DNA from 3 places in the Streptomyces sp. YIM 121038 genome. Region 3 is predicted to be linked to each of the others. Evidence: riboswitches for the same ligand, from Rfam matches in the RefSeq annotation. Region 3 holds a riboswitch; each other region holds the start of a gene.
What was found. A riboswitch is a leader RNA that binds a small molecule or an ion and turns the genes downstream of it on or off. The one in region 3 is predicted to bind cobalamin.
Positions count from the first base shown of each region.

Region 1: another riboswitch for cobalamin. It lies ahead of C9F11_RS12450 (ABC transporter substrate-binding protein); the one in region 3 lies ahead of C9F11_RS36990 (CoA-acylating methylmalonate-semialdehyde dehydrogenase).
Region 2: another riboswitch for cobalamin. It lies ahead of C9F11_RS27150 (ribonucleoside-diphosphate reductase subunit alpha); the one in region 3 lies ahead of C9F11_RS36990 (CoA-acylating methylmalonate-semialdehyde dehydrogenase).

Region 1 covers NZ_CP030771.1:2,969,705-2,974,764, forward strand. The annotation lists gene C9F11_RS12435 (Rrf2 family transcriptional regulator) at 1-58, opposite strand, end outside; gene C9F11_RS12440 (ABC transporter ATP-binding protein) at 211-1,107, opposite strand; gene C9F11_RS12445 (iron chelate uptake ABC transporter family permease subunit) at 1,104-2,099, opposite strand; gene C9F11_RS12450 (ABC transporter substrate-binding protein) at 2,165-3,181, opposite strand; cobalamin riboswitch at 3,330-3,516, opposite strand; gene C9F11_RS12455 (VOC family protein) at 3,540-3,986, opposite strand; gene C9F11_RS12460 (helix-turn-helix domain-containing protein) at 3,992-4,864, opposite strand.
Region 2 covers NZ_CP030771.1:6,303,150-6,308,209, forward strand. The annotation lists gene C9F11_RS27150 (ribonucleoside-diphosphate reductase subunit alpha) at 1-2,055, opposite strand, end outside; cobalamin riboswitch at 2,189-2,330, opposite strand; gene C9F11_RS27155 (hypothetical protein) at 2,566-3,201, opposite strand; gene C9F11_RS27160 (sodium:solute symporter family protein) at 3,270-4,889, opposite strand; gene C9F11_RS27165 (DUF3311 domain-containing protein) at 4,886-5,060, opposite strand, start outside.
Region 3 covers NZ_CP030771.1:8,881,519-8,886,578, reverse strand. The annotation lists gene C9F11_RS36995 (acyl-CoA dehydrogenase family protein) at 1-190, opposite strand, end outside; gene C9F11_RS36990 (CoA-acylating methylmalonate-semialdehyde dehydrogenase) at 199-1,698, opposite strand; cobalamin riboswitch at 1,872-2,059, opposite strand; gene alaS (alanine--tRNA ligase) at 2,195-4,855, opposite strand; gene C9F11_RS36980 (GNAT family N-acetyltransferase) at 4,883-5,060, opposite strand, start outside.

The DNA.
Region 1 (5,060 bases), 5.9 Mb from region 3:
CCAGGGCCATCCACGTCAGCGCGTGCGTGGCCACGGTCATGCGGCTGTTGGCGCTCACGGGCCCTCCGGTCGCTCGGTTCGCTCGGCTCCGCTGTCGAAACTGATTCTGTTACGACAGGGGCGCGGCTGTCCAGCCCTGCCCCTGTCCGCGCAGGTGCGCGAGCGCGTCGAGGGGGACGTCGAGGGGGACCTCGGCGTCGGGAGGCGCAGTCATCCGAGGAGCGCGGGCGGCGGGTCCGACGGCCGCAGGAAGGTGACGGTGGGGTGGTCCTGGGGCGCGGCGGGCGGGGTGACCCGGGCGCGGACGCCGTAGACCTCCGCGATGAGGGGCTCGGTGATGACCTCCACCGGCGTGCCGTGCGCGTGCGCCCTCCCCTCCTTCAGGACCAGGATCTCGTCGCAGAACATCGCCGCCAGGTTGAGGTCGTGCAGGGCGATCACCGTGGTGACGGGGAGGGCGGCCACCAGGGCGAGGAGGTCCAGCTGGTGGTGGATGTCCAGGTGGTTGGTGGGCTCGTCGAGGAGGAGCTCGCGGGGGGACTGGGCCAGGGCCCGGGCGATGTGGGAGCGCTGGCGTTCGCCGCCGGAGAGGGTGTGCCAGGGCTGGTCCGCGCGGCCGGACAGGCCCGTGCGGGCCAGGGCCTCCGCCACGGCCCGCTCGTCCTCTGTGGTCGACGGCGCCCAGGCGCGGCGGTGCGGCACCCGGCCCAGGCGTACGACGTCCCGCACCGTCAGGTCGACCTGGGTGTCCGCCTGTTGCTCCACCAGGGCGAGACGGCGGGCGACCGCGCGGCGGCCCAGGTCGCGCAGCGGCTCGCCGTCGAGGGTGACCGCCCCGGCGGTGGGGGCCAGGACGCCCGCGAGGAGGCGCAGGAGCGTGGACTTCCCGGAGCCGTTGGGGCCCAGGAGGCCGACCACCGTGCCCGGCCGCGGGGCCAGGGTGACGCCGTCGACGATGAGGCGCCCGCCCGCGGCCCGGGAGACCCGGTCCGCGCTGAGGCCCGCGCCGCCCTCCGCGGGACCTGCCGAAAGCTCCCCCGGAAGGCCCGCCGAAGGCTCCGTCGAAGAACCTGCCGAAGGCTCCGCCCGCGACTCCGCCGCGCTCATCCGACCCTCCTCGTGCGGTAGAGGACCGCCACGAACGCGGGGACGCCGATCAGCGACGTGACCACCCCGACCGGCACCTCCTGCGGGTCCAGGAGCGTACGGGCCAGGGTGTCCACCCAGATGAGGAACACCGCGCCCGTCAGGGCCGTCACCGGCAGCAGGCGGGCGTGGCGCGGACCGACGAGCACACGGGCCGCGTGCGGCAGGGTCAGGCCGACGAAGCCGATGGCCCCGGCCGCGCTGACCAGGGCCGCCGTGAGCAGGGCCGTGGTGCACAGCAGGAGCAGCCGGACCCGGGTGACGTGCACGCCCAGGGCGGCCGCCGCGTCCTGGCCGAAGGCGAACGCGTCGAGGGTGTGGGCCTGGGACAGACAGATCACCAGGGCCACGGCGAGGACCGCCGCGCACACCGCCACGTCCGTCCAGTCCGCGCCGCTCAACGAGCCGAGCAGCCAGAACAGGACGCCGCGCGTCGTCTCCGCGTCCGCGGCCGTCAGGATGACGAAGGAGGTGAGGGAGGAGAAGAGCTGCATGGCCGCGACGCCGGACAGGACCACGCGGTCCGTGGTGGCGCCCAGGGCCTGGCTGAGGAGCAGCACGAAGCCGAACGCGCACAGGGCCCCGGCGAAGGCCCCGCCGGAGACCGACACCGCTCCCCCGCCGACCCCGAGGACCACCACCGCCACCGCGCCCGTGGACGCCCCGGAGGACACCCCGAGGACGAAGGGGTCGGCGAGCGGATTGCGCAGGAGCGACTGGAGGACCGCGCCGCACACGGCGAGGCCCGCCCCGCAGACGCCCGCGAGCAGGGTGCGCGGCATGCGCAGGTTCCACACGATGCCGTCGCGCAGCGGGGTGAGCCGGGCCTCGCCCCAGCCGAGGTGGGCGGCCACCGCCGCCCAGACGTCCGGTACGGAGATGTCGGCCGGGCCGATGGTGACGGCGACGGCCACCGAGAGCGGGAGCGCCACCAGGCCCGCCGCCCACAGCAGGGCCGTGCGCCAGGCGCCGGACCGGAGGCGCGGGCCGCCGCGGGCCCGCTCGCGTGCGGCCGTGCTCACCGCGCCAGGCCGAACGCGCGCAGCCCCGCCGCGACTTGCTCGATGCCGTCGACCGTGCGGATCGTCGGGTTGAGGGCCTGGCCGCTGAGCAGCACGTACCGCTTCTTCTTCACGGCCGTGAGGTTCTTGGTGACGGGGTTGGACTCCAGGAACCTGATCTTCTGGCGGGCGCTCTCGGCCGACTGGGCCTTGCGGGTGAGGTCGCCGATGACGAGGACGTCCGGGTCGCGGTCGGCCACGGTCTCCCAGTTGATCTGGGGCCACTCGGCGCGCGTGTCGGCGAAGACGTTGCGGACGCCGAGGGCGCGGGTGATGACGCCGGGCGCGCCGCAGCAGCCCGCGATGTAGGGCGCCTTGGAGTCGGAGAACCAGTACAGGACGGACGCGTCGGACGCCTTGAGCGTCCGCTTCGCCCTGGTCACGCGGGACTTGAGGTCCGCGACGAGGCGCTCGCCGCGCGCCTGGACGTGGAAGACCCGGGCCAGGTCGCGGATCTCGCCGTAGACGGTGTCCATGGTGAGCGTCTTGGTGCGGGTGCCGTCGCCGTCGCCGCCGTTGTCCTTGCCCGCGCAGTCGGTGGGCGAGACGTAGACGGGGACGCCGAGCTCGGTGAACTTGGCGCGGTCGGCGACGCCGCCCTTGCCGACGGTGTAGAGGAACGACGCGCTGACGAAGTCCGGCTCCTTGGAGAGGACCTTCTCCAGGGACGGGTAGCGGTCGGCGAGGCGCTCGACCTTCGCGTTCTGCTTCTTCAGGCGGGGCAGGACCGGGTCGGTCCAGGTGCCGGTGCCGGCCATGCGGTCGGCGAGGCCGAGGGAGAGCAGGATCTCCGTGGAGCCCTGGTCGAGGGAGACCGCCCGCTTCGGCGGGGCCGTGACCTCGGCCTTCTGGCCGCAGGAGGTGACCGTCACCGGGTAGCCCGCGGCCTTGGCACCGGCGTCCTGCCGCTGCGCGGAGCCGCCGCCGCAGGCGGTGAGCAGGAGCAGGCCGCCCGCCGCGAGCAGCGCGGTCAGACGCGGCCCGGGGGCGGTGCGGGCACCGGGGGCGGCGCTGCGGGGACGGGCGGCCGCGCGGCGTGCGCGAGGGGCAAGAGGGGGCACAGGACTTCCCGGGTCTCATGGCTCATGCGCGGAGCCTGGTCTGCGAAACCCCGCCGCCCGGCGCGCGGTCGGCGGTGCCAGCAGGTCTTCGGACTCGGGTTCGTCCGGGCGGGGCCGCCTTCCCGGATGTCCGTGACATCCAGTGGCCGCTGGTCCCGCCCGTCCCCCTCACCGCTGCGCGTCAGTTCCGGATTCCCACCGGATTCCCTGGCCCGGGTACGGGCGCGACTGGCGTGCGCAAGCTATCACCCCGCCGCGGGCCGGGAGGACGTCACCCCTGCTCGGGGCGTGGTTCGCCGCGGTAGGTGCCGAAGGACCACTTGTTGCCCTCCGGGTCCGCGACAGCGAACTCGCGGCTGCCGTACGGCTGGTCCTCTATCTCGCGGATGACCTTCACGCCCGCCTCCTTGAGGCGGCGGTGGAGGGCGTCGACGTGATCCGTGACGACGTACGCGCCGAACGTCCCCGGCTTGAGGCACCACTCGGCCGACCGCGGGTCGTAGGAGCCGAGCATGACGCCGCCGCCCTCGGGCCAGTCGAGCTGGGCGTGGGCGACGCGGCCGCCGTCCTCGTACACGGCGGTGCGCAGGAAGCCGACGGTGGTGACGAGGAAGTCGATGAGGGCGGGGGCGTCGTGGGCCTGGAAGGTGGGCCAGACGTCGGGGGCGCGGAGGTTCGGGGTGGTCCGAGTGCTCTGTACCGCTTCGTTGGTGTTCATGTCCCTCAGTCTTCGCCGTCGCGGTGCCCCCCGGCTTGGATATTCCGGCACTCCTCGGCCAGCCAGGCGCTCGGGCTCGCGCCCGTGTACTGGCGGAAGTCGCGCACCAGGTGGGAGTGGTCGTAGTAGCCGCAGTCGGCGGCGACGCGGGCGAGGTCGGCGGGCGCGCCCGCGACGACCGCGCGCACGACCCGCGCCTTCGCGTGCTGGAAGCGCATCAGGCGGGCGGCCTGCTTGGGCGGCACGCCGGTCTCGGCGCGGAACAGGGCCGTCAGGCGGCGTTCGCTGAGCGCGACGTGCGCGGCCAGGCCCCGCAGGGTGCCCGCGCCCCGGTGCCGGGCGAGCCAGGCCCAGGCCTCGGCGACCTCGGGGCGCACCGGGGCGAGGCGCCCGGCGTCGGCGGCGCGGCGCGCCAAGTAGGCGTTGAGGCAGGCGAACCGCTCGTCCCAGCCGTCGGCCTCGCACAGCCGCTCGCGGACGTCGGCGGCGATCCGGCCGAGGACGTCCGTGCCGTCGGTGACGAGCCGTCCCGTCAGCTCGGCGGCCGGGAGGCCGAGGAGCGAGCGGGCCGCGAGCGGGTGCACGGCGAGCTGGATGCCCGCCTGGTGCTCGGGCTGCACGACGTACGCCGGGCTCTGGTGCAGCCCGCCCACGACGATGTCGGTGCGCACGGCGTCGGGCCCGGTGGCCTGCTCGGCGGTGGAGCCGGTGACGACGGGCCCGTCGAGCGAGAAGATCAGCGTCAGATACGGCGACGGCAGGCCGCGGTGCAGGCCCGGCGCCTCGCCGCTCGTGCGGTAGCCCACGGCGGACACGACCTTGCCGCCCTGCTCCGGCGGGAGCGGGGGGCGGACGAACTCGCGGCGGGCGGTGTCCATGCGTCCATTGTGACCACGCGCGGGGCGCCGGGCACGGCTTCGCGGGCGCCGGGCACGGCCTCGCGGGCGCCGGGCACGGCCTCGCGGGCGCCGCCGCGCCTACCCGCTCCGCCGCGTCCCACGCCCGCCACGCACCGTGACATCGATCATGGGAATCGGCTGCGCGCGCTCGTAGCATGGCCCGCCGCTCCGCACC
Region 2 (5,060 bases), 2.6 Mb from region 3:
CACCGAGCCGTTGGACTCGCGCAGCGCCTCACGGGTCTGCGCGTCCCAGACGCCGAGCTTCTTGAGGTCCTGCACCAGGTAGGAGTTCACCTGGAGGAACTCGCCGGACAGCGTCTCGCGCTTGAAGAGGTTGGAGACCTGCGGCTCGATGCACTCGTAGACGCCCGCGATGGACGCGATGGTGGCCGTCGGGGCGATGGCGAGGAGCAGCGAGTTGCGCATGCCGACCTTGCCGATGCGCGCCCGCAGGGCCTCCCAGCGCTCGGGCCAGGCCCGCTCCGTCTCGTAGTGGTCGGGGTGCAGGACACCGCGCGCCGTGCGGGTCTTCTCCCAGGCGGGCAGCGGCCCGTGGCGCTCGGCGAGGTCCGCGGACGCCTCGTACGCGGCGAGCATGATCCGCTCGGCGATCCGGGTGGACAGCGCCTTGGCCTCGGGGGAGTCGAAGGGCAGCCGCAGCTGGAAGAAGACGTCCTGCAGGCCCATGGCGCCGAGGCCCACCGGGCGCCACTTGGCGTTGGAGCGCCCGGCCTGCTCGGTCGGGTAGAAGTTGATGTCCACGACGCGGTCGAGGAACGTCACGGCGGTGCGGACGGTGGCGTCCAGGCGCTCCCAGTCGATGTCCCCGTCGGCCACGAAGGCCCCGAGGTTCACCGAGCCGAGGTTGCACACGGCCGTCTCGCCGTCGTCCGTGACCTCCAGGATCTCCGTGCACAGATTCGAGGAGTGCACGGTGTGGCCGGGCTCGGCGGTCTGGTTGGCGGTGCGGTTGGAGGCGTCCTTGAAGGTCATCCAGCCGTTGCCGGTCTGCGCGAGGGTGCGCATCATGCGGCCGTACAGATCGCGGGCGGGCATGGTCTTCTGCGCCAGGCCCTTGGCCTCGGCCGCGCGGTAGGCCGTGTCGAACTCCTCGCCCCACAGGTCGACGAGCTCGGGCACGTCGGCGGGGGAGAACAGCGACCACTCCTGGTCGGCGGCGACCCGGCGCATGAACTCGTCCGGGATCCAGTGCGCCAGGTTCAGGTTGTGGGTGCGCCGGGCGTCCTCGCCGGTGTTGTCCCGCAGCTCCAGGAACTCCTCGATGTCGGAGTGCCAGGTCTCCAGGTAGACGGCGGCGGCGCCCTTGCGGCGGCCGCCCTGGTTCACGGCGGCGACGGAGGCGTCGAGCGTCTTCAGGAACGGCACGATGCCGTTGGAGTGGCCGTTCGTGCCGCGGATCAGCGAACCGCGCGAGCGGATGCGGGAGTACGACAGGCCGATGCCGCCCGCGTGCTTCGACAGGCGCGCCACCTGGTGGTAGCGGTCGTAGATCGAGTCCAGCTCGTCGAGCGGGGAGTCGAGCAGGTAGCAGCTCGACATCTGCGGGTGGCGGGTGCCGGAGTTGAAGAGCGTCGGCGACGACGGCAGGTAGTCGAGGCGGCTCATCAGGCCGTACAGCGCGGCGACCTCGTCGAGGGCGCGCACGGAGTCGTCCTCGGCGAGACCGGTGGCCACGCGCAGCATGAAGTGCTGCGGCGTCTCGATGACCTTGCGGGTGATCGGGTGGCGCAGCAGGTAGCGGCTGTGCAGCGTGCGCAGGCCGAAGTAGCCGAAGCGGCGGTCGGCGCCGTCGGCCAGCGCGGCCTCCACGAGGGCGTCCAGACGGGTGCCGTGCAGGGCCGCGAAGTCGGCGGTGCGGTCGGCGATCAGGCCCTCGCGGTGGCCGACCGCGACGGACTCGGAGAACGACGTGACGCCCTGCGAGGCGGCCTCCTCGCGGATGCCGACGCTCAGGAGCCGGGCGGCGAGCCGGGAGTACGCGGGGTCCTCGGAGATGAGCCCGGCGGCCGCCTCGGTGGCGAGCTCCCGCAACTCCGCCTCGTCGGCCTTCGCCGAGCGGCCGCGCAGCGCGGCCGCGGCGACGCGTCCGGGGTCGGCGTCGGGAAGGTCGGCGGTGAGGTCGGTCAGGGTGCGCAGCAGGGCGGCGCCGGGCCCGTCGGTGGACGGGGCGGACTGCTCGGCGTGCTGCTGACCGGCTTCGGCCTGCGCTGACGCGGGCTCGGCGGGCGCGATGGTCACGTGGTGCTCTCCCTCGCTCGGCTCTGGGCATCGAGGCAGGCGGAGGCACACGGGCGCGACCGCGCGAGGCGGTACGTACGCCGCGTCCACCAGCCCATGTCCACGAGGCCCGGACGTCTGCACCCGGACCGGGCGGCACGGGTGCGCTGTCGGCAGGTCCTCGGACTTTGTGGGTACGCAAATGCGCACACGTACACCGTTGCGGGACAGTTCCGGACTTCCACCGGATTCCCCTGCGGCGACAGCGAGGACGAGCATACATCTTGTGCCGGGTTTCGGTGGCGCCCCTAGATGTTGTGTCGGAGGTGACCGTTCCCTCACGGGGTGTGGTCGCTCGGGAGCAGGTCGGAGCGTCAACTCGCCAGGGAGAAAGGCCGGACCGGGGGACGGATACCGGGTCCGGAGCGGGGCGCGGAGGGGTTGGGGCGGGGCCCGGCGCGGGGCGTGGAGGGCTGCGGCGGGGCGTGGAGGCCTGGGCCGGGGCCCGGCGCGGCCGGGGGTGCCGGTCGGTCAGCCGCCCGCGCCCGGGGGGTCCTGCGGGGCGCCGTCGCCGTTCGGCGGCAGGTCGCCGCGCTCCGCGGGGCGGCCCGTGTCGCCGCCGTCCGTGGGCAGGCCCTCGGGGTCGGCCGTCTCGGGCAGGGTCGCGTCGAGTTCGCGGTCGTCGGCGCGGTGGGCGGTCTCGGCGGCGGCGCGCAGCACCGCGCGGCTCACCGCGCCGCGGTCGGCGGCGAGCTGGATGCGCAGCCCGTTCTCCGAGCGGACGTACTCGTGCCGGGAGCCCGTGCGGCGGTACCAGCCCTTGCCGTCCTTCTCGCAGCGCGTGGCGGCGGGCGGGACCGTGCGGCAGTTCCCGTCGGTGACGGTGCCCCGGTCGACGGAGAGCGTGAGCTGCGCGCCGCCCTCGTCCCGTACGTAGGTGGACTGGAAGCCGTAGTCGCCGATCACGCCCACCGACTGCCGGGCCAGCTCGAAGCCGTCGGCCTCCGTCACGTAGACGTGCTCCACGACGGTCTGCGCCGCCTCGGCGCGGGCCTTCAGCTCGGCGCGGTCCGGCGGCGCCGCGCTGTCGAGGCTGTCCGAACCGCAGCCGGTGAGGGCGAGGGGGGCGAGGAGCAGGGCCGGGAGGAGGCGGCGGGAACGTCTCATGCGCACATCCTTTCGCATGCGTCCGCCGCCGTGCCCCGCCCGGCCCTGTCGGTCCGTGCCGCCTCGGCTCAGTGGCCCGCCCCCACCTTGGGCAGCTCGACGGCCACGCCCTTGTCACCGGCGTCCGCCGTGTAGTCCTCGGGGGAGGTCTCGTCGACGCCCTCGGGGGCCTTGAACGCCTTCAGGACGAAGGTGAGGACGACCGTCACGACCACGTTCAGGACGAACGCCGTCAGGCCGATGTAGCCGATCTCACCGATGCCGGGGATCTCCTTGGAGGACCCGCCGAAGTGCGCCTGCGTCGGCGAGGCGACGCCGTAGGCGGCCACCGTGCCGTAGATCATGCCGGCCGCCCACCCGGCGAGCAGCGCCCACCGGTGGAACCACCGCGTGAACAGGCCGCCGACGAGCGCGGGCATGGTCTGCAGGATCCAGATGCCGCCCAGGAGCTGGAAGTTGATGGCGACGGTCTTGTCCATGGTGAGCACGAAGGCGAGGGCGCCCACCTTCACCAGGAGCGAGACCAGCTTGGAGACCTTGGTCTCCTGCTCGGGCGTCGCGTCCGGCTTGAGGAAGTCCTTGTAGATGTTGCGCGTGAAGAGGTTCGCGGCCGCGATGGACATGATGGCGGCGGGCACGAGCGCGCCGATGCCGATGGCCGCGAAGGCCACGCCGGTGAACCAGTCGGGGAACATGTCCTCGAACAGCTGCGGAATCGCCAGCTGCCCGTTGTCGACCTTCACCCCGGCCGCGATCGCCATGAACCCGAGCAGCGCGAGCAGGCCCAGCATCAGCGAGTACAGCGGCAGGATGGTGGTGTTGCGGCGGATCACGTCCCGGCTGCGCGAGGACAGCGTCGCGGTGATCGAGTGCGGGTACATGAAGAGCGCGAGCGCCGAGCCGAGCGCCAGGGTCGCGTACGTCCAGGTCCCCGCGTCGCCGGGCACGAGCGCGCCGACGGGCTTGCCGGTCGCCTCGTTGGTCGCCGAGAACTTCTCGCTCGCCGCGTGGAAGACGTCGTCGAACCCGCCGAGTTTGATCGGGATGTAGATGATGGCCACCACGATCACGATGTAGATCAGGGTGTCCTTCACGAACGCGATCAGCGCCGGGGCCCTCAGGCCCGAGGAGTAGGTGTACGCGGCGAGCACGCCGAAGGCGATGAGCAGCGGCAGGTCCTTGACGAACCAGTTGGTGTCGTCGCCGCCGCCGACGCCCATCACGTCCAGGACGGCCTGGATGCCGACGAGTTGGAGCGCGATGTAGGGCATCGTCGCGAGGATGCCGGTGACGGCCACCGCGAGCGAGAGGCCCTTGGAGCCGAAGCGCCCGCGCACGAAGTCGGACGTGGTCACATAGCCGTGCTTGTGCGAGACCGACCAGAGCCGGGGCAGGAAGGTGAAGATCAGCGGATAGACGAGGATGGTGTACGGCACCGCGAAGAACCCGGCGGCGCCCGCCGCGTAGATCGCCGCGGGCACGGCCACGAAGGTGTACGCCGTGTAGAGGTCGCCGCCGAGCAGGAACCACGTCACCCAGGTGCCGAACGACCGGCCGCCGAGACCCCATTCGTCGAGGCTGTCGCTCTCGGCCCGGCGCCAGCGGGCGGCGAGGAAGCCCATGACGGTGACCGCGAGGAAGAAGAAGATGAAGACGGCGAGCGCGACGCCGTTCACGCCGTCGTTCATGACCGCGCACCCCCCTGGCCGCGGGCGGCCTTGCGGGCGCGCATGTCGCGCTGCCACAGCTGATAGGCGATCATCGTGAGCGCGGTCGAGATCAGCACCCACAGCATCTGGTACCAGTAGAAGAACGGGATGCCGATGAAGGCCGGGTCGGCCTTCGCGTAGGAGCTCACC
Region 3 (5,060 bases):
CCGCGGCCTCGTCGACGTAGACGCCGCCGAGCCCGAGGTCCGCGGCCTTGCGCAGCACGTCGACCGGGAAGTGCTTGTCCTGGTCCCAGGCGAGGGCGTGCGGGGCGAGATGTTCCTCGGCGAAGTCGAGGGTGGTCTCGACGAGGGCGAGCTGGTCCTCGCCGAGCAGGGTGGTGGTCGTGGCGGTCATCGGGGCGCTCACGCCATCGTCGGGATCGTGAAGCTCGCGCCTTCCTTCGCCCCGGAGGGCCAGCGCGAGGTGACGGTCTTGGTGCGGGTGTAGAAGCGGATGGCGTCGGGGCCGTGCTGGTTGAGGTCGCCGAATCCGGAGCGCTTCCAGCCGCCGAAGGTGTGGTAGGCGACGGGGACCGGGATGGGGACGTTGACGCCGACCATGCCGGTGTCCACGCGCCGGGTGAAGTCGCGGGCGGTGTCGCCGTCGCGGGTGAAGAGCGCGACGCCGTTGCCGTAGGGGTGCTCGGTGGGCAGCCGCAGCGCCTCTTCGTAGTCGGCGGCCCGGACGACGGACAGGACGGGGCCGAAGATCTCCTCCTGGTAGATCCGCATGTCCGGGGTGACGCGGTCGAAGAGCGAGGCGCCCGCGAAGAAGCCGCCCTCGTGGCCGGGCAGGGTGAAGTCACGGCCGTCGACGACGAGTTCGGCGCCCTCCTGGACGCCGAGGTCGACGTAGGAGCGCACGCGCTCGACGGCGTCACGGGCGACCAGGGGGCCGAAGTCGGCCTCGGGGTCGTCGGAACGGCCGACGCGCAGGGCCCCGACGCGCTCCTTGAGGCGGGCCACCAGGGCGTCGGCGGTGGCCTCGCCGACCGGGACGGCCACGGAGATCGCCATGCAGCGCTCGCCCGCGGAGCCGTAGCCCGCGCCGACGAGCGCGTCGACGGCCCTGTCGAGGTCGGCGTCCGGCATCACGATCATGTGGTTCTTGGCGCCGCCGAAGCACTGGGCGCGCTTGCCGTGCGCGGCGGCGGTGGCGTACACGTGCGCGGCGATCGGCGTGGAGCCGACGAAGCCGAGCGCTTTGACGCGCGGGTCCTCCAGGAGCGTGTCGACGGACTCCTTGCCGCCGTTGACGACGTTCAGGACGCCCGGCGGCAGGCCCGCTTCGAGGAACAGCTCGGCCAGGCGCAGCGGGACGGACGGGGCGCGCTCGGACGGCTTGAGGACGAAGGCGTTGCCGCAGGCGAGCGCGGGCGCGGCCTTCCAGAGCGGGATCATCGCGGGGAAGTTGAAGGGCGTGATCCCGGCGACGACGCCGAGGGGGCGGCGCAGCGAGTGCACGTCGATGCCGGTCCCGGCGTTGTCGGTGAACTCGCCCTTGAGCAGGTGCGGGATGCCCGCGGCGAACTCCACGACCTCCAGGCCGCGCTGGAGGTCGCCGTGCGCGTCGGCGACGGTCTTGCCGTGCTCGGACGACAACAGGCGTGCGAGGGCGTCGCGTTCGTCCTCGACGAGCTGGAGGAACCGCAGCAGGACGCGGGCGCGGCGCTGCGGGTTCCACTCGCCCCAGGCGGGCTGCGCCTTCGCGGCGTTCGCGATCGCCGCCTCGGTGTCGGCGCGGTGCGCGAGCGGTACGCGTGCCTGGACGGCACCGGTGTTGGGGTCGTACACGTCGGCGTGCGTTCCCGATGTTCCCGGGGTGTGCTCGCCGCCGATGAAATGGGTCAGTTCACGGACCATGGGGGACCTGCTTCTCTCGTCAGGTGCGGTCCGGGGATGGCAGGGCTGGGCCGCGTACCGCCACAGGGCACGCCGAACAGCCTTCAGGCAGCGGGGATCACCGCTCGCAGGTCCGGATCTCCAGGGTCGCGGGTGCGCACCGGGGCCATGCGTGTCTGCTCCATCCTCGTGGACAACACGGAACACCCCGCGGCCGGTATCCTGACTCCCGGATCAGCACGCGCCTCCTCGCCTTCCCGGCGGACTTCTCCGTCAGTGGCGTTGGTCCTTCATGGGGACGCGCTCCCCGGTCACAGTGGCGGGACCGTGCCGGATTCACACCGGCTTCCCTGCACCGCGGGCCTTGGTCACGACGATATACTTGGACGTCCTAGTAAGTCCATGGAGGCCCACCCCTACCGCACCCCTCACGCCCCCGAAGGGGCGCGGGGACCTGCGCGACCAGCCACCACGGGCCTCGGACGAACGACGGCCGCCGCGGCTGGTCGCGCCGCGCTCAGGCGCCGAGCTCCTCGCGCACGACGCCGGGGAGTCCGGCCACCGCGGCCGCGAGCGCGCCCCGGTCCGTCCCACCGCCCTGCGCCACCTCGTCGGAGCCGCCACCGCGACCGCCGAGCAGCCGCTTGACCAGGGCGGACGCGGACAGGCCCGCCGCCCGCGCCGCCTCGTTCACCGCGACGGCGAGCACCGGCTTGTCGCCGGAGAGGGTCACGGCGGCCACGCCCGGCCGCTCGGGGCGCAGCCGTCCGCGCACTTCGAGGGCCAGGGCCCGCGCGGCGCCCGCGTCACCCTCCGCCGTCGCGGTGGCCACGTACGCGCCCGCCACCTCGACGGCCCGCCCGGCGAGTTCGGCGGCGCGCGCGGCACGGGCCGCCTGCCGCAGGCGCTCGTTCTCCCGGTCGGCGGCCTTGAGCCGGCCGAGCAACGCGGCGACGCGGTCGGGGAGTTCGGCGCGCGGCGCCTGGAGCTGCTCGGCGATCTCGGCGACGAGGTCGCGCTCGCGCGCGAGGTAGCCGAAGCCCTCGATGCCGACCGCGGCCTCCAGGCGCCGCAGGCCCGCGCCCACCGACGACTCGGCGGTCAGCGCGATGACGCCGATCTGCGCGGCGTGCTCGACGTGGGTGCCGCCGCACAGCTCGCGCGACCAGGCGCCGCCGATCTCGACCACCCGGACCTGCTCGCCGTACGTCTCGTCGAACAGGGCGAGCGCGCCGAGCTCCTTGGCCTCGGGCAGCGTCATCCAGCGCACGCCGACGGGCAGGTCGCGGCGGAGCGCGCGGTTGGCGGCCTCCTCGACCTCGCTGCGGACGGTGGCGGAGAGGCCGCCGCGCCAGGGGAAGTCCAGGCGCAGCTGGCCCGGGCGGTTGGAGGAGCCGGACTGCAGGGCGGTCGGGCCGAGGACCTCGCGCAGGGCGGCGTGCAGCACGTGGGTGCCCGAGTGGGCCTGGCGCGCACCGAGGCGCCACTCGGGGTCGACGGCCGCGTGCACGGCGTCGCCGACGGCCACCTCCCCCGCCATGACGCGGATCTGATGGGCCACCAGGCCGGGCAGCGGCCGCTGCACGTCGAGCACCTCGGCCTCCAGTGAGGCCCCGGTGAGCCGTCCGGCGTCGCTGTCCTGGCCACCGGACTCGGCGTAGAACGGGGTGCGGTCGAGGACGGCGGTGACGATCTCGCCGTCCCGGGCGACCGGTACGGGGCCCGCGGGGCCCAGCAGCGCGAGGACGCGGGAGTCCGTCGCCAGGGTGTCCCAGGCGCGCCAGTCGGTGGGCCCGTGCGCGTCGAGGGCGGCGCGCAGGGCCGAGGTGTCGGGGGCGGAGCCGGACTTGCGGGCGCGGGCGTCGGCGCGGGCCCGCTCGCGCTGCTCGCTCATGAGCGCCGTGAAGCCGTCGCGGTCGACCTCGACGCCCTGCTCCGCGGCCATCTCCAGGGTGAGGTCGATGGGGAAGCCGTAGGTGTCGTGCAGCAGGAAGGCCTGGGCGCCGGGCAGTTGGCGCCCGCCGTCGGCCTTGACCCGGGTGACCGCGGTGTCCAGGACGGTGGTGCCCTGCTTGAGGGTGGCGCGGAAGGCGTCCTCCTCGCCCTGGGCCTGGTCGGCGACGCGCGCGAAGGAGTCGGCGACCTCGGGGTGGCTCGGTGCCATCCGGTCGCGGGCGACGGCGAGGAGGTCGGCGAGGGCCGGGTCGCCGTACCCGAGCTGGCGCAGGGAGCGCACGGCGCGGCGCAGGATGCGGCGCAGCACGTAGCCGCGGCCCTCGTTGCCGGGCGCGGTGCCGTCGGCGAGCAGCATCAGGGCGGTGCGGACGTGGTCGGCGACGACGCGCAGGCGGACGTCGTCGGTGGCGTCGGCGCCGTAGCGGACCCCGGTGAGCTCGGCGGCGCGGTCGAGGACGGGGCGGGTCTCGTCGATCTCGTAGAGGTTGTCCACGCCCTGGAGCAGGGTGGCCATGCGCTCCAGGCCCATGCCGGTGTCGATGGCGCGGCGCGGGAGTTCGCCGAGGACGGGGTAGCCGGTCTTGCCGGTGCCCTCGCCGCGCTCGTACTGCATGAAGACGAGGTTCCAGAACTCCATGTACCGGTCCTCGTCGACGGCGGGGCCACCCGCGCGGCCGAGCGCGGGGCCCCGGTCGTAGTACAGCTCCGAGCAGGGGCCGCACGGTCCCGGCACGCCCATGGACCAGAAGTTGTCCTCGTCGCCGCGGACCACGATCCGCTCGTCGGGCAGGTCCGCGACGCGCCGCCACAGCCCGCGCGACTCGGTGTCGGAGTGGTGCACGGTCACCCAGATCCGCGCCGGGTCGAGGCCGTAGCCGCCGTCGGCGACGGAGCGGGTGCTCAGCTCCCAGGCGAAGGTGATGGCCTCCTCCTTGAAGTAGTCGCCGAAGGAGAAGTTGCCGTTCATCTGGAAGAACGAGCCGTGCCGGGTGGTCTTGCCCACCTCCTCGATGTCGAGGGTGCGCACGCACTTCTGCACGCTGGTGGCGCGCGGCCACGGCGGCGCGGCCGCACCGGTCAGATACGGCTTGAACGGCACCATGCCCGCGTTGACGAACAGGAGCGTCGGGTCGGGCGTGGGCAGCGGGGCGCTGGGCACCACGGTGTGGCCGCGCTCGGCGAAGAAGTCGAGGAAGCGGGTGCGGATGTCGGCGGTGCGCAAGGCGTGCTCCGGGCGGGGGCTCGGGGGTTACAGGGGCGGTGCGGCGGCGGTGCGCGCCGGGTGGTCGGGGCCGAGGAAGACGGCGATGCCGTGGCCGTCGGGGGCGGGGTGGGTGACCTGCCGCCAGCCGAGCCGCCCGTAGAAGCGGACGGTGGCGTCGGCCCGCACGGACGTGAGCAGCCAGCAGCGGGCGTCGGGCGCGTCG